Regions from separate parts of the Mesorhizobium sp. M0074 genome, predicted to be linked through region 2. Evidence: predicted binding sites of a transcription regulator. Region 2 holds the regulator's gene; the other holds the start of a gene.
The links. The regulator LexA, encoded in region 2, represses DNA repair genes until DNA is damaged. The targets are predictions, from matches to a motif close to TGTTCNNNNTGTGTTCNG.
Positions count from the first base shown of each region.

Region 1: NKJ73_RS25940 (YifB family Mg chelatase-like AAA ATPase) is a predicted target of LexA. The motif match lies at 8,653-8,670, and genes of this name have one in related genera.

Region 1 covers NZ_JAMYUM010000022.1:72,900-88,708, reverse strand. Annotated here, with positions in the region: gene NKJ73_RS25965 (hypothetical protein) at 1-261, shown strand, start outside; gene NKJ73_RS25960 (hypothetical protein) at 538-912, shown strand; gene NKJ73_RS25955 (CDGSH iron-sulfur domain-containing protein) at 1,470-2,093, shown strand; gene NKJ73_RS25950 (hydantoinase/oxoprolinase N-terminal domain-containing protein) at 2,338-4,365, shown strand; gene NKJ73_RS25945 (malate synthase G) at 4,625-6,799, shown strand; gene NKJ73_RS25940 (YifB family Mg chelatase-like AAA ATPase) at 7,030-8,559, opposite strand; gene gshB (glutathione synthase) at 8,723-9,664, opposite strand; gene NKJ73_RS25930 (GtrA family protein) at 9,883-10,257, opposite strand; gene NKJ73_RS25925 (glycosyltransferase) at 10,265-11,272, opposite strand; gene NKJ73_RS25920 (GtrA family protein) at 11,402-13,204, shown strand; gene NKJ73_RS25915 (SDR family NAD(P)-dependent oxidoreductase) at 13,336-14,103, shown strand; gene NKJ73_RS25910 (2-dehydro-3-deoxygalactonokinase) at 14,103-15,053, shown strand; gene NKJ73_RS25905 (2-dehydro-3-deoxy-6-phosphogalactonate aldolase) at 15,050-15,688, shown strand; gene NKJ73_RS25900 (SMP-30/gluconolactonase/LRE family protein) at 15,688-15,809, shown strand, end outside.
Region 2 covers NZ_JAMYUM010000003.1:170,500-186,308, forward strand. Annotated here, with positions in the region: gene NKJ73_RS05960 (molybdopterin molybdotransferase MoeA) at 1-45, shown strand, start outside; gene NKJ73_RS05965 (hormone-sensitive lipase) at 53-883, opposite strand; gene kynU (kynureninase) at 980-2,227, opposite strand; gene lexA (transcriptional repressor LexA) at 2,675-3,409, shown strand; gene NKJ73_RS05980 (ComEC/Rec2 family competence protein) at 3,403-5,868, opposite strand; gene gltX (glutamate--tRNA ligase) at 5,965-7,386, shown strand; gene gltA (citrate synthase) at 7,566-8,894, shown strand; gene lpxB (lipid-A-disaccharide synthase) at 9,001-10,167, opposite strand; gene NKJ73_RS06000 (LpxI family protein) at 10,157-11,056, opposite strand; gene lpxA (acyl-ACP--UDP-N-acetylglucosamine O-acyltransferase) at 11,063-11,896, opposite strand; gene fabZ (3-hydroxyacyl-ACP dehydratase FabZ) at 11,910-12,374, opposite strand; gene lpxD (UDP-3-O-(3-hydroxymyristoyl)glucosamine N-acyltransferase) at 12,367-13,425, opposite strand; gene bamA (outer membrane protein assembly factor BamA) at 13,607-15,809, opposite strand, start outside.

The DNA of each region.
Region 1 (15,809 bases), on a different contig from region 2:
GAGGCCAGCGTGCCCTCCTATGTCGGCGGTATCTCGCTTTGGGCGGCGGCGCTGGTCATGGTCAGCGCGCCGAAAACCTTCGCGCTGTGGATGCGGCTCACGGCTGTCGTGGCCGCCTTGCTGTTTGTTGCGTCGGCGGGCCTGATCCTGTGGGGTGCGCCTTTGCTGCCGACCTCGGCGCCTCTGCCGGCTGCCGGATATCCGTTTCTGGTCCTAACATTCATCGGCTGGATCTGGACCCTCCTGAAGCCTGGGCGTTGAGCCTGGTCGAACCGCCCCTCTCGGGCCGCTTCGCGGCCACCTTTCCCCCACTTTGTGGGGGCGAGGGACCCAGGTCTTGTGAGGCTTCGGTGATTGGCATTCCTCGCCCCACGAAGTGGGAGAGGTGGTTTGCGAAGCAAACCGGAGAGGGGTCTTCCTTGGCAACGCTGCGCTTTCGCGATGTGCAAATGGCGCACCCCCTTCCACCCATCCCGCCGCCATGCCATGTTCCCCCTCGCGGCCGGGCAGGCCGCTTCATTCCGGGGGGAAATCATCATGTCGTCCTACGCTTTCGCGCGCCGCGTCGCCGCGTCGCTGTTCATTGTCACGCTGTTTGCGCCCGTCGCGCATGCCGGCGATGTCACCTTCGAGATCAAGAACAGCCATCCGAACGCCATGCGCGTCGAGCTCTACAGCCAGGACCGCGATCATGTCTGGCCGGGCAACAATCAGGATTACTATCTCAACGACGGCGAGACCAAGGCGATCCCGCTGTCCTGCAGTGACGGCGAATCGATCTGCTACGGCGCCTGGGTCGATGGCGACGAGAATACCTATTGGGGCGTCGGCCCCGGCAATACGGAAAAGTGCGACGATTGCTGCTACACCTGCAGTGGCGGCGAGACCGAGGAAATCGATCTGGTTCCGTGAGTTGCCCGTCTTCCTCTTGTTGGGGGCAATCGCGTATGGGCAAGTGCCCCCTCACCCGGATTGCCAACCGAATTGCGAAGGGCAATTCGGGGCAATCCGACCTCTCCCCGAGGGGAGAGGAGGTCGCCTGCGCTGCGCCAGGCTCTTCTCCCCGGCGGGAAGAAGGTGGCCGCCCACGAGTCTTGCCTCCGCAGCCCGAGGGCAGGCTCCGCGGCCGGGGGACTTCATGGGCGATTGCTCCATCCTTGTGGGGGAGAAGCCAGCGCAAAGCGGGCAGGGGCGCGCGCTGTCCCGCCAACGTCAGGCCGGCAACGCCGGAATTTCAAAGCTGAAACAAAAAACCCGCCTCGGCAGGCGGGTCGTTGGAGCCAATTAGCACCATACCCAAATTAGTAGCATAGCTGCCGGCACAAAGCAAGAACAAAATGTGGTGCTGCGAGCAAGAAATGCGAATTCCCTTACCGCCGCGCCCGAGGTCGGCCCTCACGAGGGTGAGAATTCTGCCTTGACGTCGTCCTGACTGTCGCCATAGCGTAGTCCGACAGGAGACCCACCCAATGGCAGTGGTCGAAGGCGAGAACATCGACATCGGCTTTTCCGGCCGGCGTTGCATCCATTCGCGCAACTGCGTGCTGGGCGATCCGCGTGTCTTCGTGCCCAATGCGCCCGGCCAGTGGATCCACCCCGAGGCGGCCAGCGTCGAGAAGATCGTGGCGCTCGCCGAAGCCTGCCCGTCCGGCGCCATCACCTATATCCGCAAGGATGGCGGGCCGCAGGAACAGCCGCCGGTGGTCAACATTGTGCGCATAAGGGAAAACGGTCCGCTTGCCGTCCATGCCGAGATCGTGTTGGGCGGCGAAACGTTTTACCGCGCCACGCTGTGCCGCTGCGGCGCCTCGGAAAACAAGCCGTTCTGCGATGGTAGCCACACCAAATCGGGCTTCACCGCCACCGGCGAGCCGGCGCTGAAGGACGCGCCGGCGCTGGAGGTGCGGAATGGCCCGCTGACCGTCACACCGACGACCAACGGCCCGCTCAAGCTCGAAGGCAATGTCGAAATCGTCACCGGCACCGGCCACACGGTCGACCGTACGCAACGCACCTTCCTCTGCCGCTGCGGCCACACCGCCAACAAGCCGTTCTGCGATGGCTCGCATAAGCGCGTGGGGTTTGTCGGGTAGCCTAGCGATCTCCCCCTTGAGGGGGAGATGTCGCCGAAGGCGACAGAGGGGGGTCGGTACGTCCTGACGCCAATGCCATCGCGGCCAGAGAATGCCGGGGCTCCACGCGAGACGACCCCCTCTGGCCTGCCGGCCATCTCCCCCTCGAGGGGGGAGATTACGCTGCCTTGGCCCAGCGCTCGTGCCTTTATCGGCCCGTTCATATCGGCTAAGGGCGGGGCAAGAGAATTCTCCGGACCCGCCAATGACCGCCAAGACCAAATCGCCACCCCTATTCCTCGGCATCGACACCGGCGGCACCTATACCGACGCCGTGCTGTGGTCGGAGGCCGGCGGGCCAAGCGGAAAGGTGCTGGCCAAGGCCAAGGCGCTGACCACGCGCCATGATCTGGCGGTCGGCATCTCCGGCGCGGTCGATGCGGTGCTCGAAATGGCCGGCACCGACCCGGCAGCGATCAAACTGGTGTCGATGTCGACGACGCTTGCCACCAATGCGCTGGTCGAGGGCCAGGGCGGCCGCGTGGCGCTGGTGATGATCGGCTTTGCCGAGGGCGACCTTGCCCGCGACGGGCTGAAGGCGGCGCTCGGCACCGACCCGGTGGTGTTCTGCCCCGGCGGCCACGATGTCCATGGCAATGCGGCAAAGCTCGATCTGTCCGGGCTGGAGGCAGCTTTGCCGGAACTGGAAAAGTCGGTGTCCGGCTTTGCCGTCTGCGCCTATTTCGCCACCCGCAACCCGGCGCATGAGCTAAGCGCGCGGAACCTGATCCGCGACAGGACCGGCCTGCCGGTCACCGCCAGCCACGAACTGTCGGCCAAGCTCGGCGGCCCGCGCCGGGCGCTGACGACTTTGCTCAACGCCAGGCTGATCTCGATGATCGACCGGCTGGTCGCGGCAACCGAAGGCTTTTTGGCCGCGCGCAACATCGCCGCCCCGCTGATGGTGGTGCGCGGCGACGGCGCTCTGGTCTCGGCCGCCTTTGCCCGCCAGCGGCCGATCGAGACCATCCTGTCCGGCCCGGCCGCCAGCCTCGTCGGTGCCCGCCACATGACCGGCCTCGACGATGCCGTGGTCTCCGATATCGGCGGCACCACCACCGACGTCGCCGTGCTCGACAAGGGCCGGCCGCGGCTTGATCCGGAAGGCGCCACCGTCGGCGGGTTCCGCACCATGGTCGAGGCCGTCGCCATGCGCACCTTTGGGCTCGGCGGCGATTCCGAAGTGGCGCTGGAGGACGGCGCGCTCAATCCGAGAATCCTGCTCGGCCCGCGCCGCCTGGTGCCGCTGGCGCTGGCCGGCTTGATGCATGGCGAGGCCGTCACGGCGGAGCTCGAGCGCCAGCTGCGCGCGCCCAATCCCGGCCGCATGGATGGCCGTCTGGCGGTGCGCACCGGCGTGCCGGAGCGGCTGGCGGCCGGACTGACCGGCGCCGAAGCCAAGCTCTACGAACTGATTGGCGCCGTGCCGCAGGCTCTAGACAGATTGCTGACCTCGAACGCCCAGAACGCCACCTTGAACCGGCTGGTGTCGCGCGGGCTGGTGCATGTCGCCGGCTTCACGCCGTCGGACGCCGCGCATGTGCTGGGCCGGCAGGCCAATTGGGATGCGGCCGCGGCGCGTCTGGGTGCCGAGCTGTTCGCGCGCAGGCGCGACGGCCGCGGCCAGTTCATCGCCGCCTCGCCGGAGGCGATCTCGGAACGGGTGCTGACCGCGCTGACCCGCCTGTCGGCGGAAGTCATCCTCGAGACCGCCTTTGCCGAGGACGGGCTGGATGGCGCGGCGACCGTCGCCCATGCCCTGGTCCAGCGCGCCGTCGACGCGCATCCCGGCATCGCCCGCTTGAGCGTCGCGCTCGACCGTCCGGTGATCGGCCTCGGCGCCTCGGCGCCGCTGCATTATGCCGGCCTGGCTGAGCTGGTCGGCAATCGATGCGTGGTGCCGCAGGATACCGATGTCGCCAACGCGCTCGGCGCCGTCGTCGGCCAGGTCCGGGTATCGGCCGAGGCGCGGGTCAGCCAGCCCAAGGAAGGGCTGTTCCGCGTTGCCTCAGGTGAAAGCGTGCGCGATTTCAACGACGAGGCGGCGGCAATCGCCGCGGCGGAGAAAGATGTGCGGGCGATTGCCGCCGGGCGGGCTAAGGACGCCGGCACCGACAGTGCCGAGATCGAAATCGCCAGCGAGTTCCGAGTCTCCACCGTAGAGGGCCAGCGCATGTTCATCGAGGCGCATGTCGTGGCGGTGGCGTCGGGACGGCCAAGGATTGCGGTGTGAGCGCGTAATCTCCCCCCTCGAGGGGGGAGATGTCGCCGAAGGCGACAGAGGGGGTCGCCTCGCATGAAGCGCGACGCGATTTGGTGCAAAGAAGAGGTTGCACTCCACGCGAGGCGACCCCCTCTGGCCTGCCGGCCATCTCCCCCACAAAGGGGGAGATCGGCAGCGAAAACGCCCTACCTTCACCCTAAGCTGAATTGACCCTGCCACCGTGACATGCCAAAGGCCCGGCCTAGCCGTTCGCCTTGGAGAAGCCCTGATGACCGATCGCGTCGAGATCGCCGGATTGCGGATTGCCCGCGCGCTTCATGATTTTGTCGTGAACGAGGCGCTGCCGGGCACCGGCATTGAAGCGGAGGCATTCTGGAGCGGTTTTTCGGCGATCGTCCATGATCTCTCGCCAAAAAACCGGGCGCTGCTCGAAAAGCGCGATGCCATGCAGGACAAGCTCGACCGCTGGTATCGCGACAACGGCGCGCCCGTCGACATGGAGGCCTACACGAGCTTCCTCCGCGAGATCGGCTATCTGCTGCCCGAGGGGCCGGCCTTCAGCGTGACGACCGAAAATGTCGACCCGGAAATCGCTTCGGTCGCCGGGCCGCAGCTGGTGGTGCCGGTGATGAATGCGCGTTATGCGCTGAACGCCGCCAATGCGCGCTGGGGCTCGCTGTACGATGCGCTCTACGGAACCGACGCCATCCCGGAGACGGCCGGCGCCGAGCGAGGCAACAAATTCAATCCGGCGCGCGGCGCCAAGGTCGTCGCCTGGGTGAAAAGCTTCTTCGACGAGGCGGTGCCGCTCACCACAGGCAAATGGGCCGGCGTCAACGGGCTTTCGGTCGCCAACGGCATGTTGCGGCTGGGCGAGGGTGCCGGCGCCACCACGCTTGCCGACCTCAGACAGTTTGCCGGCTATCGCGGCGATGCCGCCGACCCCGAAGCCGTCCTGCTGGTCAAGAACGGCCTGCACATTGAAATCGTCATCGACCGCAACAACCAGATCGGCCGCACCGATCCGGCCGGCATTGCCGATGTCGTGCTGGAATCGGCACTGACCACCATCCAGGACTGTGAGGATTCGGTGGCGGCCGTCGATGCCGAAGATAAGGTGCTGGTCTACCGCAACTGGCTCGGCCTGATGAAGGGCGACTTGGCGGAGGAGATCACCAAGGCCGGCAAGAGCTTTGTCCGCAGGCTCAACCCAGACCGCTCCTATACCGCGCCCGATGGCGGCACGCTGACCTTGCCGGGCCGCTCGCTGATGCTGGTCAGGAATGTCGGCCACCTCATGACCAATCCGGCGATATCAGACCGCGACGGCAACGAGGTGCCGGAAGGCATCATGGATGCGGCGCTGACGGCGCTGATCGCGCTGCATGACATCGGCGTGAACGGGCGCCGCGCCAATTCTCGCGCCGGCTCGATGTACATCGTAAAGCCCAAGATGCACGGGCCCGACGAAGTTGCCTTCGCCGTCGAGATTTTCGACCGCGTCGAGGCGCTGCTCGGCGTGCCCAAAAACACCATCAGGATGGGCATCATGGACGAGGAGCGGCGCACCACCGTCAACCTCAAGGAGGCGATCCGCGCCGCGAAAGAACGCGTCGTCTTCATCAACACCGGCTTCCTCGATCGCACCGGCGACGAGATCCACACCTCGATGGAAGCCGGCCCGATGATCCGCAAGGGCGACATGAAGCAGGCCGCCTGGATCGCCGCCTACGAAGCCTGGAACGTCGACATCGGGCTGGAATGTGGGTTGGCCGGCCACGCCCAGATAGGCAAGGGCATGTGGGCGATGCCTGACCTGATGGCGGCGATGCTGGCCGAGAAAATCGTGCATCCCAAGGCCGGCGCCAACACCGCCTGGGTGCCGTCGCCGACGGCGGCGACCCTGCACGCCACGCACTACCACAAGGTCGATGTCCACGCCGTCCAGGCGGCGCTGAAGAGCCGCCCCAAGGCGAAACTGGACGACATCCTGTCGGTGCCGGTAGCAAGGCGGCCGAACTGGTCCCCTGAAGACGTCCAGAAGGAACTCGACAACAACGCGCAGGGAATTCTGGGCTATGTCGTGCGCTGGATCGACCAGGGCGTCGGCTGTTCGAAAGTGCCGGACATAAACGACGTCGGCCTGATGGAGGACCGCGCCACGCTGCGCATCTCCTCGCAGCACATCGCCAACTGGCTGCATCACGGCGTCTGCACGCCCGAGCAGGTCATGGAGACGATGAAACGCATGGCGGCGATCGTCGACCGCCAGAACGAAGGCGATCCGCTCTACCGGCCGATGGCGCCGGATTTCGGCAAGTCCATCGCCTTCCTCGCCGCGTGTGATCTGGTCTTCAAGGGCCGCGTCCAGGCCAACGGCTATACCGAGCCGGTGCTGCACGCACGGAGGCTGGAGCTGAAGGCGAACGAGCAGGCGCGCTAGTCGCCGGCGTCCCCCTCCCCCTCGAGGGGAGGGTGGCCCGAAGGGCCGGGAGGGGTCCTGCAAGAAGTGCGCCGACTCCCATTCCAGCGACAAGAACGGGATTGTCTTGGCGACCAATACTCGGTGCCATCTTGATCTGCGCATATCGTGCAGACGTTAAAGGCCGAGCACGTCGCCGGCGACCCCACCCGGCCGCTTCGCGGCCACCCTCCCCTCGAGGGGAAGGAAGCCTACGCCGCTTGTGCCATCCGTTCCGAGCTCATGCGGTAGGAAATCGCTTCGGCCAGATGGATGCGGCCGACCGTCTCGCTGGCCTCGAGATCGGCCAGCGTCCGCGCCACCTTCAAGACGCGGTGATAGGCGCGCGCGGAAAAGCCGAGTTTTTCGCTGGCATCTCTGAGCAACGACAGGCCGGCGGCATCGGGCATGGCGATCGCCTCGATGACGGAGGGCGAGCAATGGGCGTTGGTGGTGGCGGTCGCGCCGAGCCGCTCGAAGCGCTCGCGCTGGATCGTACGGGCGCGGGCGACGCGCAGCGCCACCGCGGCACTTTTCTCTGCCCGGTCCGGCCGGATCAAATCGCTGGCCGAGACCGCCGGCACCTCGATCCTGAGGTCGATACGGTCGAGCAGCGGGCCGGAAATGCGCGCCTGGTAGTCGGTGCGGCAGCGGTCGCCGCGCAGGCAGCGATAGCCGGGCTCGCCGGCCATGCCGCAGCGGCACGGGTTCATCGCCGCGACCAGCTGGATACGTGCCGGATAGGTGACGCGATGATTGGCGCGCGCGATCATGCAGTCGCCGGTCTCGAGCGGCTGGCGCAGTGCATCGAGCGCCTGCGGCGAGAATTCGGGGAACTCGTCGAGGAACAGCACGCCGTGATGGGCAAGCGAGGCCTCGCCCGGCCGCACGCGCAGACCGCCGCCGACCATCGCCGCCATCGAGGCCGAATGATGTGGCGCGCGGAACGGCCGCCGGTCGGTGAGTTTTCCTTCGCCGAGTTCGCCGGCCACCGAGGCGATCATCGAGACTTCGAGCAATTCCCTGGGCGCCAGCGGCGGCAGGATCGACGGCAGCCGCTGCGCCAGCATCGACTTTCCCGACCCCGGCGGTCCGACCATCAGAAGATTGTGGCCGCCGGCCGCCGCCACCTCCAGCGCCCGCTTGGCGGTCTCCTGGCCCTTGATGTCGGCAAGGTCGGGCAGGTCGCGCGCCGAGGCATGGATGCCGGCTTCCGGCCGCGACAGAACCTGCGTGCCGCGAAAATGATTGGCGATGGCGATCAGGCTGCGCGGCGCCAATATGTCGAAATCCTTGCCGGCCCAGGCCGCTTCCGGCCCGCAGGCGAACGGGCAGATCAAGCCCTTGCCTTCGGCATTGGCGCCGATCGCCGCCGGCAGCGCGCCGGCCACCGCCGCGATGGTGCCGTCGAGCGACAATTCGCCAAGCACGACATAGCCGGCCAGCATGTCGCCCGGAATGGCGCCGAGCGCCGCCATCAGCCCGAGCGCGATCGGCAAATCGTAGTGGCTGCCTTCCTTGGGCAGGTCGGCGGGCGCCAGATTGACGGTGACCTTCTTCGACGGCATCGACAGGCCGGATGCATGAAGTGCTGCCTGCACCCGCTCGCGGCTTTCGGCTACGGCCTTGTCGGCCAGCCCGACGATGTGCATGTTGACCTTGCCCGGCGCGATCATCACCTGCACGTCGACCGGCACGGCCTCGATGCCCTGGAAAGCAACCGTGCGAACCCGCGCCACCATGTCTTCACCCCGGATGCAGGCTTTTGCCCCAAGCCTTTGCGATCATGCCGCGAACGGCGTCACCCGAGACAACCACAGATTTCCGGCGAAGGCAAGAACATTTGGGGAACAGCTGAGCGCAACGGCGGCAATGGTTTGCAACGCGGCCGCTCGCGAAGCGAGGCTAGTTGCGCTTCTCCTCCACGGCATCCCAGAACAGGCTGGCGATGTCGGCGCCGCCGAAGCGCTGCACTTCGCGTATGCCGGTCGGTGAGGTCACGTTGATCTCGGTCATGTAATCGCCGATGACGTCGATGCCGACGAGGATGAAGCCGCGCTCCTTCAGCGAGGGACCGATGCGGGCGCAGATCTCGCGTTCGCGTTCCGTCAATTCGGTCTTTTCGGCGCGGCCGCCGACATGCATGTTGGAGCGCGAATCGTGCTCGGCCGGCACGCGGTTGATGGCGCCGACAGGCTCGCCGTCAATCAGGATGATGCGCTTGTCGCCAGCCCGCACCTCCTTGAGGTAGCGCTGCACGATGTAGGGTTCGCGGAACAACTGGCCGAACATTTCGAGCAGCGAGGCGAGGTTGCGGTCGGCCTCGTGCAGGTGGAAGATGCCGGCGCCGCCATTGCCGTAGAGCGGTTTGACGATGATATCGCCGAACTCCTTGCGGAAGGCTGCGACCTCGAGAGGGTCCTTGGTGATCAGCGTGTCCGGCATCAGGTCGGGAAATTCGGTGACGAAGATCTTTTCCGGGCTGTTGCGCACCCAGGCCGGGTCGTTGACCACCAGCGTCTTCGGATGGATGCGCTCGAGAATATGCGTGGTGGTGATGTAGTTCATGTCGAAGGGCGGATCCTGCCGCAAAAGGATGACGTCCATCTCCGAAAGATCGGTGCGGACTTCTTCGCCCAGCGAATAATGATTGCCCTTCTCGTCGCGGACCTGCATCGCCTCGATACGGGCAAACACCTTGCCGTCGCGCAGCGACAGCCGGTCGGGCGTGTAGTGGAACAATTGGTGGCCGCGCCGCTGCGCCTCCAGCGACAGTGCAAACGACGTGTCGCCGGCTACCGACACGGTGGAGATGTGGTCCATCTGGACGGCGACTTTCAGGGGCATGGCAGCTCTCCGGCGCACTTGGAGCGATCCACTTGGACGCACAAAGTACGCTCCAACATTTCTTGAATCCATGCATCGTGCTTTCCGAAAATCGATTCCGATTTTTCGGGCCGATGCATCGACGACAGCGATATAAGGAAATCGGCGGCCTCTGCCAATCGGCCAAGGTCATGATGAGGCTGCGCTTCGCTTGGCGCAGATCCCAACGCGATGTGCCTTCAGCGGTCGAACACCAGCTTGGAATAGCCGAGGAAGGACAGCGCCATGGCGACCAGCGAGGCGACCGCAAGGGCTATGAGCGGCGACACCATCGGCAGTGCGAACAACATGACGCAATAGACGAGATAATTGACGACGCTGGTGGCAATGCCGACGCCGCCGTAGCGGGCGCCCTCATGCGCGATGCCCCGGCTGGAAGGCGAGAAGGTCAGGTGGCGGTTGATCAGCCAGGTGGCGGACAGCGCAAAACCGATCGAAATGATGCGGGCTGCCAAGGGGCCAAGCGGCGTTGCCGCCAGCACCAGCCAAAGCGCACCCGCGTCGGCGACGAAGCCGATGCCGCCGGCGACAATGAAGCGGGCGAGGCGTCCCATTTAGGCTCTAGGCCGCCCGCGGGGTCTTGCGCGGTCCGGCCTTCAAAGTCGCGAGCGCGCTTGCACGTTCACGTTCGACGCGACCGGAAGGCATCGACAGATAGAAGATGCGCTTCTGCTCGGCGCGGCCGCGCGACACCGAATCGAGGATCACCCCGGTCACCGCCGCCAGCATCGACAGCAGCAGCAGGCCGACCGACAGAACCCAGGTCGGCATGCGCGGCACAAGCCCGGTTTCGGCGAACTCGATCAGCACCGGCGCCATCAGAAACAGGCTTGATGCCAGGAAGAACACCGAAAAAGCGCCGAAGAAACGCAGCGGCTGCGTCTCCTTCATCAGCATGGCGAACATCCACAGGATCTTCGCGCCGTCGCGAAAGGTCGACAGCTTCGACGAGGAGCCTTCCGGCCGGCGGCCATAGTCGAGCCCGATCTCGCTGACCGGCAATTTGAGCTGCGAGGCGTGCACCGACATTTCGGTCTCGATCTCGAAACCGCCGGAAACGGCGGGAAAACTCTTGACGAAGCGCCTGGTGAAGGCGCGGTAACCCGAGAAGATATCGGTAAAGTCCGAGCCGAACAAACGTTTGTAGAGGCTGTTGAAGATGCGGTTGCCGAAGGCGTGGCCTGTCCTGCCGGCGTCGTCGGCGACGCCGCGCCTGGTGCCCACCACCATGTCGGAGCGCTCGGTCAGCAGCGTGTTGATCAGTTGCGGCGCGTCCTCCGGCGCATAGGTGCCGTCGCCGTCGGCCATCAGGTAGATGTCGGCCTCGATGTCGGCGAACATGCGGCGCACGACATTGCCTTTGCCCTGGCGCGGCTCGCGCACCACGATGGCGCCGGCGGCGCGGGCTCGGAGCGCGGTCAGGTCGCGCGAATTGTTGTCGTAGACATAGATCGCGGCGGCAGGCAGCGTTTCGCGAAAGCGCCGCACCACTTCGCCGATCGTCAGCTCCTCATTGTAGCAAGGCAGGAGCACGGCGATGCTCGGCTCATGGCGCACTTCTTGTGGCATTTTCGTCTCCGGATGCCCTGTGAGGCCCCTGACCGCTCAAACGCCGGCCTCGCTCGGGCGGCTTTACTATTTATTGAAGCTGTTAAGGCTAGGTTTAAACCGCCCCGTATTCCTTCCAAAGGTCCCGATATGAGCACAGCCGACGATGGCGCCTCCATTTGGAGGTCCGATATCGCGCTGGCGCTGCTTGCCACGGTGCTGGCGCTTGCCGTCAATGCCTTTGCCGGCTTCCCGGCACTGACCAATGCCGGCGGCGACAACGACAATCTGCTGCGCCTCGTCGAAGTTCGCGACATGCTGGCCGGCCAAAGGTGGTTCGATCTCCACCAGTACAGGATGGGCCTGGAAGGCGGTTTCGTCATGCATTGGTCGCGGCTGGTCGATGCGCCGATCGCCGCTATCATCACGGCCGTATCGGCCCTGACCGGCAGCGCGGCCTTTGCCGAGAATGTTGCGCAAGTGCTGTGGCCGGCGCTGCTCTTCTGCCTGACCGTATTTTTCACGGCTCGCGCCGCGCGCAGCTTTGCCGGTGACAGCGCCGTGCTGCCCGCTGTCGTGATCGGCGCTGCCGCACTGTATTTCCTCGGCATTTTTTCGCCTGGCGCGCTCGATCACCACAATGTCCAGCTGATGCTGAGCATGGCCAGCCTGAGCCTGTTGCTTGAAGCGCCAACGCGTAGGCCGGCGGCATTGCTCTCCGGCCTGTGCGCCGGATTGATGCTGGCCGTCGGCATGGAGACCGCGCCTTATGTGGCCACCATCGGCGCCTCTGTTGCCATGCTGTTCGCCCTCGGCGCCAATGGCGAGAGGCTGATCGCCAGGGATTTCGGCCTCGGCTTTGCCGGCGCGTCCGCTCTCGTCTTTGTCGCCACCATTGCGCCGTCTGCCTGGGGTCAGGCGCAATGCGACGCCTTCTCGACCGTGCAGTTCGTCGTCGCGGCGATTGCCGGAACCGGCCTTGCGGCGATAGCGTCGGTCGAGCCCGCCGGCCGCACGCGCCAATGGCGGTTCGCCTTGCTTGGCCTGCTTGCTCTTGTATTGGGCTCTGTCGTCGTCTTTTTGTCCCCGCAATGCCTGGCAGCGCCCTATGCCAACCTCGATCCGCGCCTCAAGGAGCTATGGCTTGATCACATCGACGAGGCGCAATCGCTGTTCAAGCTGCTCGCTGAAGATCCGGCCGGGGTGGTGGCGCGCTATGCCACGCCGCTCATCGCGCTCGTGCTGATGGCGCTTCGCCTTGGCCGTGGCGGCTGGCGGCGGCAGGACAGCCTTGTCGGCGCGCTACTTGCCGTGGCCTTCATCGTCAGCGTCTGGCAGGTGCGCGGTTCGACATTCTCGATCGCCTTCGCTGTCATCCCGCTTGCCGCCTGGATTGCCAAATGGCGTCAACGGGCCGAGGCCAGCCCGTCGCGTGGCGTGGCGCTGCGCATGGCCGCCGTCTGGCTGGTTTCGGTGAATGCCGTCTGGACTGGGGCTGCCGCGGCAACCTCGGTCGCCTTCGAGGACAGCAATACCGCCGCCGATAATGGCGACGGCGCCGATGTCGCTTGCCAGCGCATGGCCTCCTTTGCGGCGCTTGGCCGCCTGCCAGGCACCACCGTACTGGCAATTTCCAATCTCGGATCGCCTATCCTGGCCTATTCCGGACATCACGTCTTCGCCGGGCCCTACCATCGCAACGTCGCCGGCAACCTGCTGGCGCTCGATGCCTTCCTTGGGTCCGATGCCGATGCCAGGACGGTCGTGGCGGATCATCAAGTCGGCCTCGTCGCGCTGTGCCCCGGCAGCGCCGAAAGCAAGCTCCTCGCAGCCAAGGCGCCGGCAGGCTTTCTTGCCGGGCTGATGCGCGGCAGCGTGCCGGAATGGCTTGAGCCGGTTGCCGGGACCAGCGGAGCCGCCGTCGAATTGTACCGCGTCCGGCCGGACAGCTGATCGATCGGCGGCCATGCGGCCTTTTGTCGGACATAAGTCCCGACAATCCACGCTTTCGCCCTTGCCCGCCCGACATGGCTGGATAGGATGCGCGCCGGCCAGACCGCGATCATTGGACCGGGAGAGAATTCATGATGCCATCGGCGCGCTTTGCCGATCTCGAAGGCGCTTCGGTGCTGATCACCGGCGGCGGCTCCGGCATTGGCGCTGCCTTGACAGAAGGCTTTGTCCGCCAGGGGGCAAACGTCGCCTTCATCGATATTGCCGACCGTCCGAGCCTGGCGCTGGCCGATCGGTTAGAGAAGGAGCTGGGCCGGCGGCCGCTCTATCTCAAGACCGACATACGCGACATCGAGGCGTTGCGGCTGTCGGCGGGCAAAGCTGCAGAGGCGCATGGCGACGTGACCGTGCTGGTCAACAATGCCGCGCAGGATGACCGTCATGCCGTGGAAGACGTCACGGTGGAGTTCTGGGACAACAATCATGCCATCAACCTGCGCCCGCATTTCTTCAGCGCACAGGCGGTGGCGCCGGGCATGAAGCGGGCCGGCGGCGGATCGATCATCAACTTCACCTCAACCTCGTTTCTCATCAACCATCCCGATATGCCGGCCTATACCGCCGCCAAGGCCGGCATCGTCGGCCTCACCAAGGGTCTTGCCGGCAAGCTCGGCATCGACGGCATCCGCGTCAACGCGATCGCGCCCGGCTGGGTGATCACCGAGCGGCAGAGAAAGCTCTGGGTCACCGAAGAAGCGCTCGCCGCTCATGTCGCCAAACAGTGCATCAAAGAGGTGATGCAGCCGGAAGACATTGTCGGCACTGTGCTGTTCCTGGCGTCGGATGCCTCACGCATGCTGACCGCGCAGATGCTGATCGTCGATGGGGGGTTCCTGTGATCTCATCGAGCAAGGCAGCTTCCGTCGCGGCCGTCGACTGGGGCACCACCCGTATGAGGGTCTGGCTGCTCGACGGCGCCGGCAAGGTTCTCGCCGAGCGGCGCGGCGATGACGGGCTGATCACCGCCCAGGCTAAAGGATTTTCGTCCATTCTCGAAGGGCATCTGGCTGCCCTGGGCGCAGCCGAGGCGCTGCCGGTCATCATTTGCGGCATGGCCGGTTCGCGCCAGGGCTGGCTGGAGGCGCCCTATGTCAGCGTGCCGGCGCCGATCGGCGCTATTCTCGCCGGCGCTGCCCGCATCCCCGGCCAGCGCCGCGACATCCGCATCGTGCCCGGCCTTGCCCAGCGTCTGGCCGACGCCCCGGACGTCATGCGCGGCGAGGAAACGCAGCTCGCCGGCGCCGGTTTGCCGGCAAAGGGGCGCCACCTCGTCTGCATGCCCGGCACGCATTCGAAATGGGTGCTGGTCGAGGACGGTGCCGTTGCCGGTTTCGGCACCTGGCCGACCGGCGAGCTGTTTTCGGTGCTGGCCGCGCACTCGATCCTGCGCCATTCGCTGGGCGAGCCGCCGAAGCCGGTTGCCGCCGAAAATCCATTTTTCCGGGAGTGGTGCCTGAAGGCGTTGGCCGAAGGCGGTGACATCGGTTCAAGACTGTTCTCGATCCGCGCCGCCAGCCTGCTGCAGGATCTGAAGCCCGAGGATGCCGCCGCGTGCCTGTCCGGCCTGCTGATCGGCGGCGAGATCGCTTCGGCAAATCGCCGTTATGGGGCGAGTGCCGTGCCCGTCGTGCTGATCGCGTCGGGCGCACTTGGCACGCTCTATGCCGACGCGCTCGGCCTTGCCGGGCTCGCGGTCAGGGTGGTCGACGCTGACGAGGCGGTGCGTGCCGGTCTTGCCGAAGCCGCGCGCGAAAATGGCATGATCGCCGGAAATGGAGTTGCCGCATGACAGAGACCGCACCTTTTCCAAAGCTCGAGCGGGGTCTGGTCGCCATCCTGCGTGGCCTCAAGCCAAGCGAGGCGGTGGCGATCGGCCAGGCGATCTTCGGCGCCGGTATCGAAGCGATCGAGGTGCCGCTCAACTCGCCCGATCCTTACGCCTCCATCGCCAGCATTGTCGGAGCGCTTCCTCCAACAGCCTTGGTCGGTGCCGGCACGGTGCTCAGCGCCGCCGATGTCGACGGCCTGCACAAGGCCGGCGGGCGGCTGCTGGTCAGCCCCAATATCGATGCCGAGGTCATGGGCCGTGCCATGCACTACGGCATGGTGACGATGCCCGGCGTGTTCACGCCGACCGAGGCATTTCAAGCAATCCGGCTCGGCGCCTCGGCACTGAAATTCTTCCCGGCGAGCGTGCTTGGCGCGGCAGGCATTTCGGCGATGCGCGCGGTGCTGCCGGCCAGTGTGCTGGTCGGCGCGGTCGGCGGCGTTTCGGATAAGGATTTTGCCGGCTACAAGGCAGCCGGCGTCAGCGTCTTCGGTCTTGGCTCCAGCCTGTTCAAGCCGGGCATGAGCGTCGACGAAGTGGCAGCGCGAGCGAAAGCCGCAGTTCAGGCCTGGGACGCGGCGTTTGGAGTGGCATGATGAGCGAGACCATTGTTTCGGTTTTTTCCGACCATGTCTGCCAACTCGGGGAGGGACCAAGCTATGACCCTGCCACCGACACGCTCTACTGGTTCGACATCGTCAATGGCCAGCTCCTGGA
Region 2 (15,809 bases):
GCCGCGGCGGCGGGCTCCCCCTGCGACGTACTGATGCTACGCTGAACCTGCCTCACTCCGAAATCAAGGTCCGGGTCAGCGGATGGTCTGGATCGGCCAAACCGTCGATGATGTTGAAATGATGCCGGTCAGGCTCGACCACCGAGCTGGTCGCGGTACCCAGGCCGATCCAGATGTTGGCCAGCAACGCGCTCTGACGCAGGAATTCGGCGCGCTCGCCGCCGCCGGCCCAGCAGGTCAGGCGGGCCTTGTCCATCGGGCGCAGCAGCACCGGACTTTCGGCCTGCGCCTCGGCCTCATCGATCGCCAGCGTCTCGTTCATGCCGGTGCGCATGATCGGGCGCAAATCGTGCACCCCCGAGATCGACACCACGTGACGAACGCGCCGGACCACTTCGGGCGCCAGCGGCGTCGTCGCCGTAACCATCCGGCTAACAAGATGGCCGCCGGCCGAGTGTCCGGTCAGCATCAGCGGCCCTGGAACCATCGCCGCCGCCTTGCCGATCGCCGCGCCGACTTCCTTGACGATGCCGCCAATGCGTATCTGCGGACAGAGCGTGTAGGACGGCATCGCCACCGCATAGCCGCGATCAACAGGGCCAGTGGCAAGATGCGACCAGAAACTCTTGTCGAATGCCATCCAGTAGCCGCCATGAACGAACACCACGAGTCCCTTGGGCTTGATGGCCGGCAGGAAAAGATCGAGCCGGTTGCGTGGGTTGTCGCCATAGGCCATGTCGAGCCGCGCCCTGCCCTCGGTCGAAAGCACGTCGCGGAAAACCCGCGCGGGCTCGATCCAGGCCGCCGGCCAGCGATCGCTGCCGGCTATGTTGGCGCCGTTGGCATAGGCGTTGTCCCAATCGGCAATGTGACGTTCGAACACCCTGCGCCCTCCCTGGCAATATAGCCTTGCAACGTAGCCGTGAGCATCGCGCGGCGCGTCGTCGCCAGCCTCACGATTCCAGCTCTCGCATCAATCTCAAGTGACAGCCGCCTTGATGGCGAAGCGCGCTTCCTTCCACGCACCGGTGCGCAGGATGTCCTCAAGCACTTCGACGGCCTGCCAGACATCGGCATAGCCGACATAGAGCGGGGTGAAGCCGAAGCGCATGGTCGATGGCGCGCGAAAATCGCCGATCACGCCACGTTCGATCAGCGCGCGCATGACCTGGTAGCCATGCTCATGCATGAATGAAATCTGGCTGCCGCGTTTTTCCCCATCGCGCGTGCTTTCGAGCGTGAGCCCGTAAGTGCCGCACTTTGCCTCGACAAGCTCGATGAACAGATCCGCCAGTGCGATGCTCTTCTTGCGCACCGCCGTCATGTCGACATCGTTCCAGATGTCGAGCGCGCCCTTCAGCGTGCGCATCGACAGGACCGGCTGCGTGCCGCACAGAAACCGGCGGATGCCGGTGCCGGCCGCATAGCCTGGCTCGAAGGCGAAGGGCCGTGCATGGCCCCACCAGCCGGTGAGCGGCTGCTGGATGTCGGAAAGATGCCGCTCAGCCGCATAGATGAAGGCAGGCGCGCCCGGGCCGCCATTCAGATATTTGTAGGTGCAGCCAACGGCAAAATCGGCGTTTGCCTTGTCGAGTTCGACTGGCATCGCGCCGGCGGTGTGGCAGAGATCCCAGACGATCATCGCCCCGGCTTCCTGAGCCCTGCGCGTCAGCGCCGGCATGTCGCGCAGTTCGCCCGACTTATAGTTGACGTGGTTGACCAGCACCACGGCGGTGCGTTCGTCGATCAGCTCTTCGATGGTCGGCGCGTCGACCCCCGAGAGGCGCAGCAGCGTATCTTTTCGCGTCGAAACCACACCCTCGGCCATGTAGAGGTCCGTCGGAAAACTATCGCCCTCGGCGACGATGACCTGCCGCTCCGGTCGCATGGCCATGGCGGCGTGCAGCAGCTTGTAGATGTTGACCGATGTCGTGTCGCAGACCACCGTCTGGCCGGCCGCGGCACCGATCAGGCGCCCGAGCTGGTCGCCAAGTTCAAGCGGCATGTTGAACCAGCCGGCCGTGTTCCATGCGCGGATGAGATCATGCGACCATTCTTCGGTCGCGGCCTTGTGCAGTTCATCGAAAGCGGCACGTGAAGCAGCTCCTAGCGAATTGCCGTCGAGATAGATCACTCCTTGCGGCAACACAAAGCGGTCGCGCATCGCGCGCAACGGATCCGCGGCATCCATCGCCTTTATGGCCACGAGATCGGGAATTCCTGTCATGATTTGTCTGCTCCCCCAAGATCCAACGCAACGCCGGACACGCATCGACTGTTCTTCCATTACCTGGTTGCGCGCAGCAAGGCTCCACCGGCGAGAAGCAGCCTGACCAGGCGGTGGAAACCGGGACTTAACCCGAGGTTGGCGTTTTGAATTCGTTTCGTTCACGGTGCATTGACCAAACCGCACAGTCGATACGGGTTCAATTCCGTGCCTTTTGCCGACCGACGGCCGATGCCAGTGCCGCCTTCTAGGAGGCCAGAAGGGCGCAAACGAAAGCAGAATCAAGGCGATGAGGCTCGCGGCGGTGAAAATGCGGTACGCCGGTAGGGGACGTCGTTTGTTTCCCGAGCCTTAACGCATTCATTAAACTTTAAACAGTTGCGGAACACAACTGGAACAGATAGTGTTTGTTCTGGGTTTGTTTTTCTGATTCTGTTGGGGGTCGCTATGCTGACACGCAAACAACACGAACTGCTTATGTTCATCCACGAAAGGTTGAAGGAAAGCGGTATCCCGCCTTCATTCGACGAGATGAAGGAAGCGCTCGATCTGGCTTCCAAATCCGGAATCCACCGGCTGATTACGGCGCTGGAGGAGCGCGGCTTCATTCGCCGTTTGCCCAACCGGGCCCGTGCGCTGGAGGTGCTACGCCTGCCTGACTCGATCGCCCCCGGCCTCAATGCGGCACGCAAGTTCTCGCCGAGTGTCATCCAGGGCAGCCTTGGGCAAGGCGCCCCTCGGCAGGGCAAGCCGACATCGTCGCGTGTCCCTGCAGCCGGCAATGACGACGATGTCGTCGCCGCCGTTTCGATCCCGGTAATGGGCCGCATCGCGGCCGGTGTGCCGATCGATGCCATCCAGCACCAGACGCATTCGATTTCGGTGCCGCCGGATATGATCATGGGCGGCGAGCATTATGCGCTCGAGGTCAAAGGCGATTCGATGATCGAGGCTGGCATTTTCGACGGCGACACGGTGATCATCCGCAATGCCGATACGGCGAGCCCCGGTGAGATCGTGGTGGCACTGGTCGACGAGGAGGAAGCGACGCTGAAGCGGTTCCGCCGCAAGGGCGCCTCGATCGCCCTGGAAGCCGCCAATCCGGCCTACGAGACGCGCATCTTCGGACCAGACAGGGTCAAGGTGCAGGGCAAGCTCGTCGGACTGATCCGCCGCTACTGAGCTCCGCCCTTGGCGCCGGCTTTGGGGTTGTCGGCCCTGCGGTATGGCGGCAGGCCCCGTGCCGCGCGTGAAAATTTCCGCTGCACGTGCCAGGGCCGGTATGATTTTTCGACGGCGAAGCGGATCTCGGCGCGTGTTGCCGCTTGTGGATCGAAATAGACGGCGGCACTTCCCGCGCGCGCCAGTTGCCGTTTGGTGACGACGAGGACCAGCCGGTCGTAGTAGCAGGGGTTATGGGCGGTGGCGTCGTCGATGACGATCAAGCTGGCAAAGGCGCAGGCTGGCCGCGCAGTATCGCGGTCCTTGGCTTGCGCGATGATCGCGCCGGATGGATGCCTGGCAAGGCAGAGGCCGTCCGTGCAAATGAACGGCATGCCCGGCGGTAGGTCGGCCGGATCGGCAATGTCGAATTGCGGGTCGTTCTTTCCAGGCGTTTCCGGCGCGACGATGGCCTCTGATGTGAGCGCGCGTTTCCAGTTGTCGATGGTGAACTCATTCGGGCGTGCCCGGTTGACCGCGAGTTCACCGCTGCCGATCGGCAGCGCGACCAGCCGCGCGTCCTCCGAGACCAATACGTCGGGTATGCGTGTCTGCGTTGTCGTCAGCAAGCCGGCGAGCGCAAAAGGAAGTGCCGCCAGCCGCAACCAGGTCGTCGCCATGCTGGCAATGACGAGGGCGATCGTCACCAGAAGGACGGATCTCAGCGAAATCAGCCCGACCGCATCGATCGGCGAGCGCTCCGAGATCCACCCGGACAGGGCGATCATCGCCGTCAGCCCCTTGCCCATGACATAGAGGAAAGGGCCATCCGCACCGAACGGCATCGCCAGCGCGCTGAGAACGGCGAAGGGCATGACGACCAGTGAGACGATGGGCATGATGGCCAGATTGGCGAACAGGCTGAGCGGCGCCACGCGCTGGAAATGCCATATGGCGAAAAGCGCCGTGGCGCTCCCTGCAATGATCGAGGTCATCGCCAGACCGCACATGCCCAACAGGACCTTTCGAGTGGCAAAGCGTAGCGGCGACCGCCGCGGTGGCGGCGTGGTGGCCCTGCCGGCGCGGTAATCGGACCAGCCTGCATAGGCGCCGACAAGGGCCGCCGTCGCGGCGAAGGACATCTGGAAACTCGGACCGACCACCTCGTGCGGCGACACCAGGATGACCGCGATGGCCGAGATCGCCAGGTTGCGCATGGTGAGCGCGGCCCGGTCGAACAGCACGGCGATAAGCATCACCGCCAGCATGATGAAGCTGCGTTCGGCCGCAACGACAATGCCGGAAAAGACGAGGTAGGCCGCAATCGAAAAAAGCGCGGCGGCCGCGGCATATTTCTTGACCGGCCGTCGCGATGAGAAATCGGGAAACAGCGCAAAGGCACCCCGCAGCAGCGCCATGATGGTGCCGGCGACCAACGCCATATGCAGCCCCGAGATGGAGATGATGTGGTAGATGCCGGTGCGCCGCATCGCTTCGTTGATCTCCTCGGGAATGCCGGCGCGCACGCCGACGATCAGCGCAGCAGCAATCTCGCCCTCGGCACCGCCGATGCGGCTGCGGATATGGTCGGCGATCGATTCGCGCGCGTCTTCGATCGCGGAAGAAAGCTGCGCGGCAAGCGGCATGCTGCCCGACGACACGACTTTCGGATTGCCGAGAAAAAAGCCGCTGCCGCCGATACCGGCGAAATAGCTGTCGAAGGAGAAATCATAGCTGTCGGGCCGCACCGGGCCGGTCGGCGGCAGCAGCCGCACATAGCCGGTGATCTCGGAACCGGCGGTCAGCTCAGCCGGTATCTTCATCGCCGAAACGCGGACCCGTTCCGGCATGTAGCGCAGTGTCGGCCTGGCCGTTGAGATCACATCGATTGTCAGCCTGATGCGGCCGCTCGCCATGGGCTCGTACGATACGACGCGACCCGTCAGCCGCGTCGAGATTTCGGAGCCGAGCATATGCGTTCCGACACGCCATGTCTCGAACTTGGCGGCAAGTACGCCAAGCGCGCAGAGCAGCGCCACCATGAAGCACAGGCGCGTCCTGGGCCATGACCGCGAGACGACGGCACAAAGGGCCGCGAGGAGCGCGATTGCGATCGGCTGTGGAAAGGCCGGCTCCACCGACAGCCCGAAATATACGACCACCCCGCATGCGAGGAACACCGGCACCAGCAGGAAGGCGATGCCGCGGTCGAGTTCCAGGCCGGCTGCCGAGGTTACGCTGTTGCGGATACGGGACGGTGACGGGAGGCGGAAACGCCTAGGCAGGCGTACGATGGGCTCGCCCGCGGGCACGAGAACCGTTGCTGGGTCGCTGGCCGGCAGCGACGGAGCATCGAAGCGCGGAGCGGGTAGCAATGCCGGTGCCGGCAGGACAGGCGGGGGTGCGGCAAACAGCAAGCGTTCGCTGACGCCGCTGCCAACGTCCTCGCCCTCGCCCGCACCACGGCCTCGCACAGCCATCGGGTCTGCCCCTTGCGCCCTCGACCTCCTATGCTACATGAACGCGCAACGCGCGAAAGTCCGCAAACCCACTTCCTTCGCCCGCCTGAGAGTTCCATGCCCGATAAGGTCGTCACCCGTTTTGCCCCCTCGCCCACCGGCTATCTGCACATTGGCGGCGCGCGCACGGCGCTGTTCAACTGGCTGTATGCCAAGCACACAGGCGGCACGATGCTGCTGCGCATCGAGGACACCGACCGCGAGCGCTCCACCGATGCGGCAAGCGCGGCCATTCTCGACGGGCTTTCCTGGCTTGGCCTGACATGGGACGGCGAGCCGGTGTCGCAGTTCGAGCGTGCGCCGCGCCATCGCGAGGTGGCCGAGGAACTCGTTCGTATGGGCAAGGCCTATTATTGTTATGCGACGCCTGCCGAGCTAGAGGCAATGCGCGAGAGCGCACGGGCCAAGGGGCTGCCTCCCCGCTATGATGGACGCTGGCGCGACCGCGACCCGTCGGAGGCGCCGCCCGGCGCCAAGGGGGCGATCCGCATCAAGGCGCCGACAGACGGCGAGACGGTGGTGCATGACCGCGTCCAGGGCGACGTGCGCTTTCCCAACAAGGATCTCGACGATTTCATTATTCTGCGCTCGGACGGCAATCCCACCTACATGCATGCCGTCGTCGTCGACGATCACGACATGGGCATCACCCACATCATCCGCGGCGACGATCATTTGACCAACGCCGCACGCCAGACCGTAATCTATCAGGCCATGGGCTGGGAGGTGCCGTCGATGTCGCATATCCCGCTGATCCACGGTGCCGACGGCGCCAAGCTGTCGAAGCGGCACGGTGCGCTTGGCGTCGAAGCCTATCGCGCCATGGGCTACCTGCCGGAGGCGCTGCTCAACTATCTGGCGAGGCTTGGCTGGAGCCACGGCGACGATGAGATCATGTCGATCGCCGACATGATTGCATGGTTCGACATTGGCGACGTCAACAAGGGCGCCGCCCGTTTCGACTTCGCCAAGCTCGAGGCGCTTAACGGCGTGCATATGCGCCGGATGAACGACGCGGCGCTGCTCGACATCTTCATCGCCACTCTGCCCTATCTTGAAGGCGGCCCGGCAATCGCGGCGCGCCTCGACGACAGACGCAGGGCGCAACTGCTTGCCGCTTTGCCGGGCCTGAAGGAGCGCGCCAAGACGCTGGTCGAACTTGTTGAAGGGGCTGCATTCCTTTTCGTCGAGCGGCCGCTGCCGGTCGACGAGAAGGCGGCGGCGCTGCTCAGCGGTGAGGCGCGCGCGATCCTGCGGGGCGCTCATGCGGCACTAGCCACGGTTTCGGAGTGGTCTGCCGCCTCAGCCGAAGCCGCGATCCGCGACTATGCGCAGGCCGCCAGCCATAAACTCGGCGCCGTGGCCCAACCTTTGCGCGCCGCGCTCACCGGCAAAAGTACCTCGCCAGGTGTCTTCGATGTGCTGGCCGTGCTTGGCCGCGAGGAAAGCCTGGCGCGGATCGCTGATCAAATCGATTAGCAAACTGGCCCAAGAAGATTGGCATTGAAAGGTGTGTTTCGCAGTGCAACATTGGGTCTTGGCCTAATCTGCCGCGCAGATTTAATTGCGGGCGCAAATGTGCGTATTCCGATGTTTTTGACGTGTTGGGTTCAGATATTTTGCCTTTGCCGGCCTGAGGAAACAAAAAGGAGTTTGCTATGACCGAACCTGCGACAAAAATGGAATTTGGCGGCAAAACCCAGGCATCGACGGCCAAACTGGAACTCGGCGGCAAAATCCATGAATTCAAGATACGAAGTGGTTCGGTAGGACCTGACGTCATCGACATCGGTTCGCTCTACAACACCGCCGGCGTCTTTACCTACGATCCCGGTTTTACGTCGACGGCGAGCTGCGAATCGGAAATCACCTTCATCGATGGCGATGCCGGCATTCTTTTGCACCGCGGCTACCCGATCGACCAATTGGCCGAGCACGGCGACTTCCTCGAAGTCTGCTATCTCTTGCTCTATGGTGAACTCCCGACCAAGGCGCAGAAGGACGATTTCGACTACCGGGTGACGCGCCACACCATGGTGCATGAGCAGATGTCGCGCTTTTTCACCGGCTTCCGCCGTGATGCGCATCCGATGGCGGTGATGTGCGGCGTGGTCGGCGCGCTGTCGGCCTTCTATCACGATTCCACCGATATCTCGGACCCCTATCAACGCATGGTCGCGTCAATGCGGCTGATCGCCAAGATGCCGACGATCGCGGCGATGGCCTATAAATACCACATCGGCCAGCCATTCATTTACCCGAAGAACGAGCTGAATTTCGCAGCCAATTTCCTGCATATGTGCTTCGCCGTGCCTTGCGAGGAATACAAGATCAATCCGGTGCTGGCCCGCGCGATGGAGCGCATCTTCATCCTGCACGCCGATCACGAACAGAACGCCTCGACTTCGACCGTCCGCCTGGCCGGCTCGTCGGGCGCCAATCCTTTTGCCTGTATCGCTGCCGGCATCGCCTGCCTGTGGGGTCCCGCACATGGCGGCGCCAACGAGGCAGCCCTGAACATGCTGGGCGAGATCGGTCATGTCGATCACATCCCGGAATTCATTGCGCGCGCCAAGGATAAGAACGATCCGTTCCGATTGATGGGATTTGGCCACCGCGTTTACAAGAATTACGATCCGCGCGCCAAGATCATGCAGAAGACCGCGCACGAGGTCCTGGGCGAGCTCGGCATCAAGGACGATCCACTGCTCGACATCGCCATGGAGCTGGAAAGGATCGCACTGACCGATTCCTATTTCATCGAGAAGAAGCTCTATCCGAACGTCGATTTCTATTCCGGCATCACGCTGAAGGCGCTGGGCTTTCCCACCACCATGTTCACCGTGCTGTTCGCGGTCGCCCGCACCGTCGGCTGGATCGCGCAGTGGAAGGAGATGATCGAGGACCCGCACCAGAAGATCGGTCGCCCGCGCCAGCTCTATACCGGCGCGCCGGAACGGGACTACGTGCCAATCGCGAAGCGGTGAAGGTGGTGAATGGTGAATGGTGAATGGTGAATGGTGAATGGGAGTAGCGAAGCGTCGCTCCCTGTCCATAGAAACCACTATTCACAATTCACTATTCACAATTCACTCACTTCCTCACCATCCCCATCACCACACCCGCGGCTATCTCGCCTGACGGCTCGTCGGTTGCCATACGCCTGGCGATTTCGGCAAAACCGTCCTTCTGCCAGGTGCGGTAGGCGGTATCGGAGAACAGCGCTTCCAACTGCCGCGCCAGATAATGCGGCCGCACATATTGATTGTAGTGTTCCGGCACAACCGGCCGGTCGGCAATGAGATTGGGCAAGGCTGCGCTCCATACTTTGATCAGCGGCTGCGCCATGCGCATGACCGGATCGAGCCGGTAGCAGGAGATCATCGGCACACTCGCCAGTGCCAGTTCCAGCGATACTGTCCCCGATGCGATCAGCGCCGCATCGGCCTTGCCGAAGGCCTGCCATTTGCGTTCGGCATCGAGTATGATCTCCGGCTTCTCGTCCCAGCTCGCGACCGAGGTCCTGACCAGGTCGGCGACGTGCGGCACCGTCGGCAACAGCAGGCGCAAGCGGTGCCCGCGCGCCCGCAGGATCGACACCGTCTCGCCGAACGGCCCGACCATGCGTCGCACCTCACCACGACGCGAACCAGGCAGTACAAGCAACGTTTTGACGTGATCTGCGGACAGGTCACGCGGCTGCGCCTGCGCCCTGGCGGCACTGATTATGCCCGGATCGTGTGCAAGGCGATGCCCGACATAGGTGCCGGGCGGCCCGCCCAGGCGAGCGAGTTCCTTCACCTCGAACGGCAGGATGCAAAGAATGTGATCGACATATGGCTTCATCGCCGCCGCCCTGCCCGGCCGCCACGCCCACACGCTCGGGCAGACATAGTGGACGATCGGGATAGTCGGATCGGCGGCACGCACCTTCTTGGCGACGCGCAGCGAGAAATCCGGACTGTCGATGGTGATAAGGCAATCGGGCTTTTCACCGGCAATCGCGTTTGCCGTCTGGCCGATCCGCCGCATCAGGCGCGGCAGGTCGCGCAGGATGGCGCTAAGCCCCATCAGTGCGATCTCGCTGCCGTCGAACAATGGCGCCAGGCCGAGCGCCTGCAAATGGCGGCCGCCGATGCCGACAAGCCGAACTTCGCGCCCGGTCATGCGCTTGAGCGCCTGCACAAGGTCGGCGCCAAGTAGGTCGCCGGACTCCTCGCCGGCGACGACGGCTATCTTCAACGGCCGCTCATTCGCCATGCGCCGGCTCCGCAGGCAGGCCAATCACGAACAGGCCGAGCGCATTGGCACGTCCGATGGTGGCGGGACCTTCGAGCACCAGCGAGCGACCGGCTTCGACGGCAATGCCGGCCAGTCCGGCGGCATGCGCCGCCTCGACGGTCAGCGGGCCGATGGAGGGCAGATCGGCACGCAGTTCCTGACCGGGCTTGGCGCATTTGACCAGAACACCGCGGCTCCCGCCGGCCAGCCTGCCGTGCCCGCGCAACTCCCTTGTCCGCTCGAGCAGCCCGTCGGTGCCTTCGACGCCTTCCAACGCAATGGCGCGGCCGCCGACCGCAACAGCCGCTTGGCCGATATCCAGCGCGCCGATGGCTTTTGCCGCCGCGTGCGCCGCCTCGATGTCGCGCCAGTCGGATCTGCGTGGCGCCGCCTTGGTCAGCAGGCCTTCGGCGGCGACCAGCTCCGGCACGATCTCGTCAGCGCCGACGACCTTGATGCCGCTGCGCTCGATCCTGCGCACGAACAGTTTCAGAACCGTATCGTCCCCCCGGGTTACACCGACGAAGAGGCTGGGTAGCCACGCGAGCAGGCCCAAATTGAGGCGCATGGCGCTCAGCCTGGGGCGGCGCGTGATATGACCCGCGGTTACGAGATGCGTAACGTGATGCCGCTTAAGGATCGGCAGCAGCGACCCGACGTCTTCCAGCCTCAAGGTTGCCTGCTCATAGGGCTCGAAATCGGCTATGCGATCGACCTCGCCGGCCGCCATCACGACGAAGGGCAATTTGCCTTGCCGGGCGAGCGCTCGGGCAATTTCGACCGGGAGACTGCCGCCGCCGGCGATGATGCCGACCTTGGCATCTGGCGCGAGATCAAGGCCCTTTCCGGCAGCCTCAATCTTCGTCATCTGCCCTCAGTCTTCATCATCGGTATCGTCGCCGTCGCTACCCTTGAGCGACGGCACGGCGTAGTGCCGCTTGCCGCGACCGGCGATGAAGTCGACGATCTTCATGGCAGTCGGCGACGAGGCGAATTCCGCCTTGGCGAATTCGATGTTCTCGCCGACGGTCCGGGAGCGATCGAAGATCGTCTTGTAGGCTTTGCGCAGCAAGTGGATCTCCGAACGCGGCAGGCCGGCGCGCTTCAGGCCAATGATGTTGAGGCCGCGAAGGCTGGCACGGTTGCCAACGGCGATGGCGTAAGGAATGACGTCGCCGACGATCGCCGAGCAACCGCCGAGAAAGGCGTTATCGCCGATGCGGACAAACTGATGAACCGCGGTAAGGCCGCCGATGTAGACATTGTCACCGACTTCGCAATGCCCGCCTAACGTCGCTTGATTGGCGAAGGTGGCGTTCTTGCCGACCACGCAGTCATGGGCAATATGGGCATAGGCAAGGAAATTGCCGTTGTCGCCGATCGTCGTCTCGCCGCGGCTGGAATCGGTGCCGACATGCATGGTGACACCTTCGCGGATCGTGCAGTTCTCGCCGATCACTAGCGTGGTACGGCCGCCCTTGTGCTTGGTGTTCTGCGGCGGCCCGCCCAGTATCGCCATCGGATAGACCTTGGTCGATGCACCGATGGTGGTCGCGCCAATCACCGAGACATGGCTGACCAGTTCGACGCGGTCGCCGATCACGGCGTCGGGGCCGACGTGACAGAAGGGCCCGATGCGGGCGCCTTCGCCGATTTGGGCGCCTGCCTCGATGACCGACGATGGATGGATGACTGTCTGGATTTTCATTAGCATTCGTTTGTCAGCCGCTTGCGACCATCATCGCCGAGATCTCGGCTTCCGCCGCCTTGGCGCCATCGACGAGGGCCTCGCAAGCGAATTTGAGAAGATTGCCGCGTTTCTTGATTTTCTTCACATGAATTTTCAGCTGGTCGCCTGGAACGACCGGCTTGCGGAACTTGGCATTGTCGATGGTCAGGAAATAAACCAGCGACGGCTTTTCCGTACCAAGGCTGCGGATGCAGATGGCGCCGGCCGTCTGCGCCATCGCCTCGATGATCAGCACGCCGGGCATGACCGGCTGGTCGGGGAAATGACCTTGGAAATGCGGCTCGTTTATGGTGACGTTCTTGATGCCGATGGCGGATTCGTCGCCATCTATGTCGACAATACGGTCGATCATCAAGAACGGATAGCGGTGCGGCAGGAGCTTCATCAGCCGCATTATGTCAACCGCTTCGAGCGTCGCCGCTGCGATGTCAGCCATTTCCCCCCTCACCCTGTTTGCGCGTCCGTGCAAGTCTGCGCAAGGCCGCTATCTCGCGCATGGCTTCCGCCATCGGCTGCGCCGGATATCCTCCCCAAATCTCACCGGCAGGCACATTGCTCATAAACCCGCTTCTTGCCGCAAGCTTGGCCCCGGACCCGATGGTCAAATGATCCGCAAGGCCGACACCGCCACCCATGGTGACGTTGTCGCCTACCGTCACGGAACCGGAAATACCCGAAAGCCCGGCTATTATGCAATTGCGGCCGATGCGAACGTTGTGCGCGATCTGCACCAGATTGTCGATCTTGGTGCCCTGGCCGATGATCGTGTCGGACATGGCGCCGCGATCGACGGTCGTATTCGACCCGATCTCGACGTCGTCCTGGATGATGACGCGGCCAATCTGCGGAACCCGCTCCGGACCCTTGGAGCCGGCCACGAAACCGAAGCCATCCTGGCCGATCCTGGCACCGCCATGGATGATGACGCGATTGCCAATCAACGCATATTGCACGCTGGCACCTGGACCGACATAGCCGTCGCGGCCAATCTGCGAGGACGGACCGACGACCGCATGCGGGGCAATGACGGTCCCGCTGCCGATGGCAGCGCGAGGTCCGATGATCGCACCCGCTTCGATGATCGCACCGGCCTCGACATGGGCGGTCGCATCGATATGGGCGTGCGGCGAGATACCGGTTTCGCCGGTCATCGGTCCAGGCGTTGCAGCCGCCGGAAAAAGCAGACGCCCGACCATTGCGAAGGCCTGCTGCGGGCGCGGATGCACCAGCACCGCGATGCCCGCCGGCGCCTTGCCGGCAAATTCGGCAGGGCAGAGAACCGCCGCCGCCCGCAGTGACTGCATCAGGGCGAAATTGCGCCTGCCATCGACGAAGACAAGGGCGTTCTCGCCGCCTTCGTTGGCGGGTGCCAGAGCCTCGATCGATACATCGGAGAGACCGGAATCAACAAGCGTCGAACCGGTCAGATTCGCGACTTCGCCGGCCGTATACCGGCGTGAGGGCGCGAAGAACACCGGATCGGTCATTCCAGAAGCAATATCCAGCTAGCGCATGACCCCGAAAATCGGAAATCGACCCTCGGAAAGGATCATGCGCAAATCAAAGTGCTACAACGTCCTTTGCGCGTCCGATAGGACGCGCTGCGCTGTAGTGTCGGATCACTGCCATCCGGATCCAAACGAGCCGGAAGCATCATTGCCCGCTACATCAGAAGCGGGTCGATATGCCGAAGTTGAATTCCTGCACGTCGTCGGTCTTTTCTTTCTTGACCGGGATCGCATAGTCGATGCGGATCGGGCCGAAAGGCGATGCCCACATCAAACCGACACCGACGGAAGCGCGCCATTCCATGCCGGTTGTCGAAGAATTGACAAGGCCACTTGCGATTTTGCTGCCGTAGAGCGTTGCCGCATCGGCGAACACAGCGCCACGCAAACCGAAGCTTTCGGGGATGACCGGCAGCGGGAACTGAGCTTCCGCCGAGGCATTGAAGTAGGTAGTGCCGCCGAGATGGTCATTGCTGTTGTCCGAAGCAACCGGGCCGATGCCGCCATATTCGAAACCGCGGATCATACGGTCGCTGCTCTGGAAATGGTCGAAGACGCGCAGATCGCCGTTGCCATATCCCTGGACATGGCCAGCGCCGCCCGAAACGAGGCCCACCAGGTCCAATTGTTCGGACAACGTCTGATAAATGCTGCCGCGCGCCGTGACCTTGATGAACTTGGCATCGCCGCCGACGCCGGCCACTTCGGTGCCGACATTGGCATAAATACCGTCATGCGGGTTCTTCATGTCGTCGATGGTATTGTAGATCAGGCCGAGGCTGACCGAGGACTTGAGCCATGGGCTCTCTTCAACGCCGTTTACGATCGCCTGGGAGACGTCGCAGGTGCCACCATTGATAACGGGAACGCAGCCCTCGTCGAACTCGTACTTCTCTTGCGCAATATTATAAGCCAGCTGCGTTGAGATGTTGTCGGTGATCGGCAGACCGAAGCGGACGGTCGCGCCTGTCGTGTCGCTGTCGTAATGGTCGTAGTTTCGGCTCTGCTTGTAGATGTCGAAGCCGGCCGCGATCCGGCGGCCGAGGAAATAGGGTTCGGTGAAAGAGAAGCTGTAGTCGCGCGAGTTCTTGCCACCGCCCGCCGCCACCTTGATGAATTGGCCGCGACCGAGGAAGTTGCGCTCACTGACGGAACCTTCGACGGACGGACCTGACGTTTCACCGCCGCTCGAATAACCGGCGCCGACCGTGAACTCACCGGTCGATTTCTCGACCACATCGACCACCAGCACAACCTGGTCCGGCTCAGAACCCGGAACGGTGGAAATTTCGACTTTTTCAAAATAATCGAGCGCTTCCAGCCGCCTCTTCGCGCGCTGGATGAGCACCTGATTGAAAGCATCGCCTTCGCTGACATCGAACTCGCGGCGAATGACGTAGTCGCGCGTCCGATCGTTGCCGCGAATCTCGATGCGCTCGATATAGGCCTTGGTCCCCTGATCGACCGTATAGACGACCGAGATCGTGTGGTTCTCGAAGTTGCGGTCGCCGCGCGGCGTCACCTGGGCGAAGGCATAGCCGGATCCAGCGACCTTTTCGGTCAAGGCGATGATCGTGTCCTCGACGTTCTTGGCGTTGTAGACATCGCCCTTGTGGGTCTCGACCACCGATTCAAGCGACTTGGCGTCGACCTCGGGGATCGTGCTTTCGACGCTGACATCCCCGAACGTATAACGCTCGCCCTCCTGCACCGTGATGGTGACGGTGTATTTGTTGGTTGTGTCGTCGAGTTCGCCGACAGCCGAGACGACCTGGAAGTCGGCATAGCCGTGATTATAATAGAAGCGGCGCAGCAGCTCCTGGTCGGCGCGCAGCTTGTCCTCGTCATAAACATCGTCGCGCAGCACGAACGACAGGAAGGACGAACGCTTGGTGGAGATGATGTCCGACAGACGGCGGCTCGAATAGGCGCTGTTGCCGACGAAATTGATCGCTGCGATCTGGGTGCGGCCGCCTTCGTTGATGTTGAAGACCACGTTTACCCGGTTGTCGCCGAGATCCATGATCTGGGTGGTCACGGCGGCATCGTCGCGGCCGATACGCCGGTATGCGGCCTTGACCGCCTCGACATCGGCATCGAGCTGCTGTTGCGAGAAGGTGCCGCGCGGCTTCAATTGCACCGCGGCCTCAAGCGCGTTGTCCTTGAGCTTCTTGTTGCCCTGGAACAGCACCTGGTTGACGACCTGGTATTCGGACACCTTGATGACCAGCGTCGATCCGACCTGGTTGATCTGCACATCCGAAAACAGCCCGGTGCCAAACAGCGCCTTGACCGCATCGTCGATATCCGAACTGGAAAACGCCTTGCCGGGCTTGATCGCCACGTAATTGCGGATGGTGTCC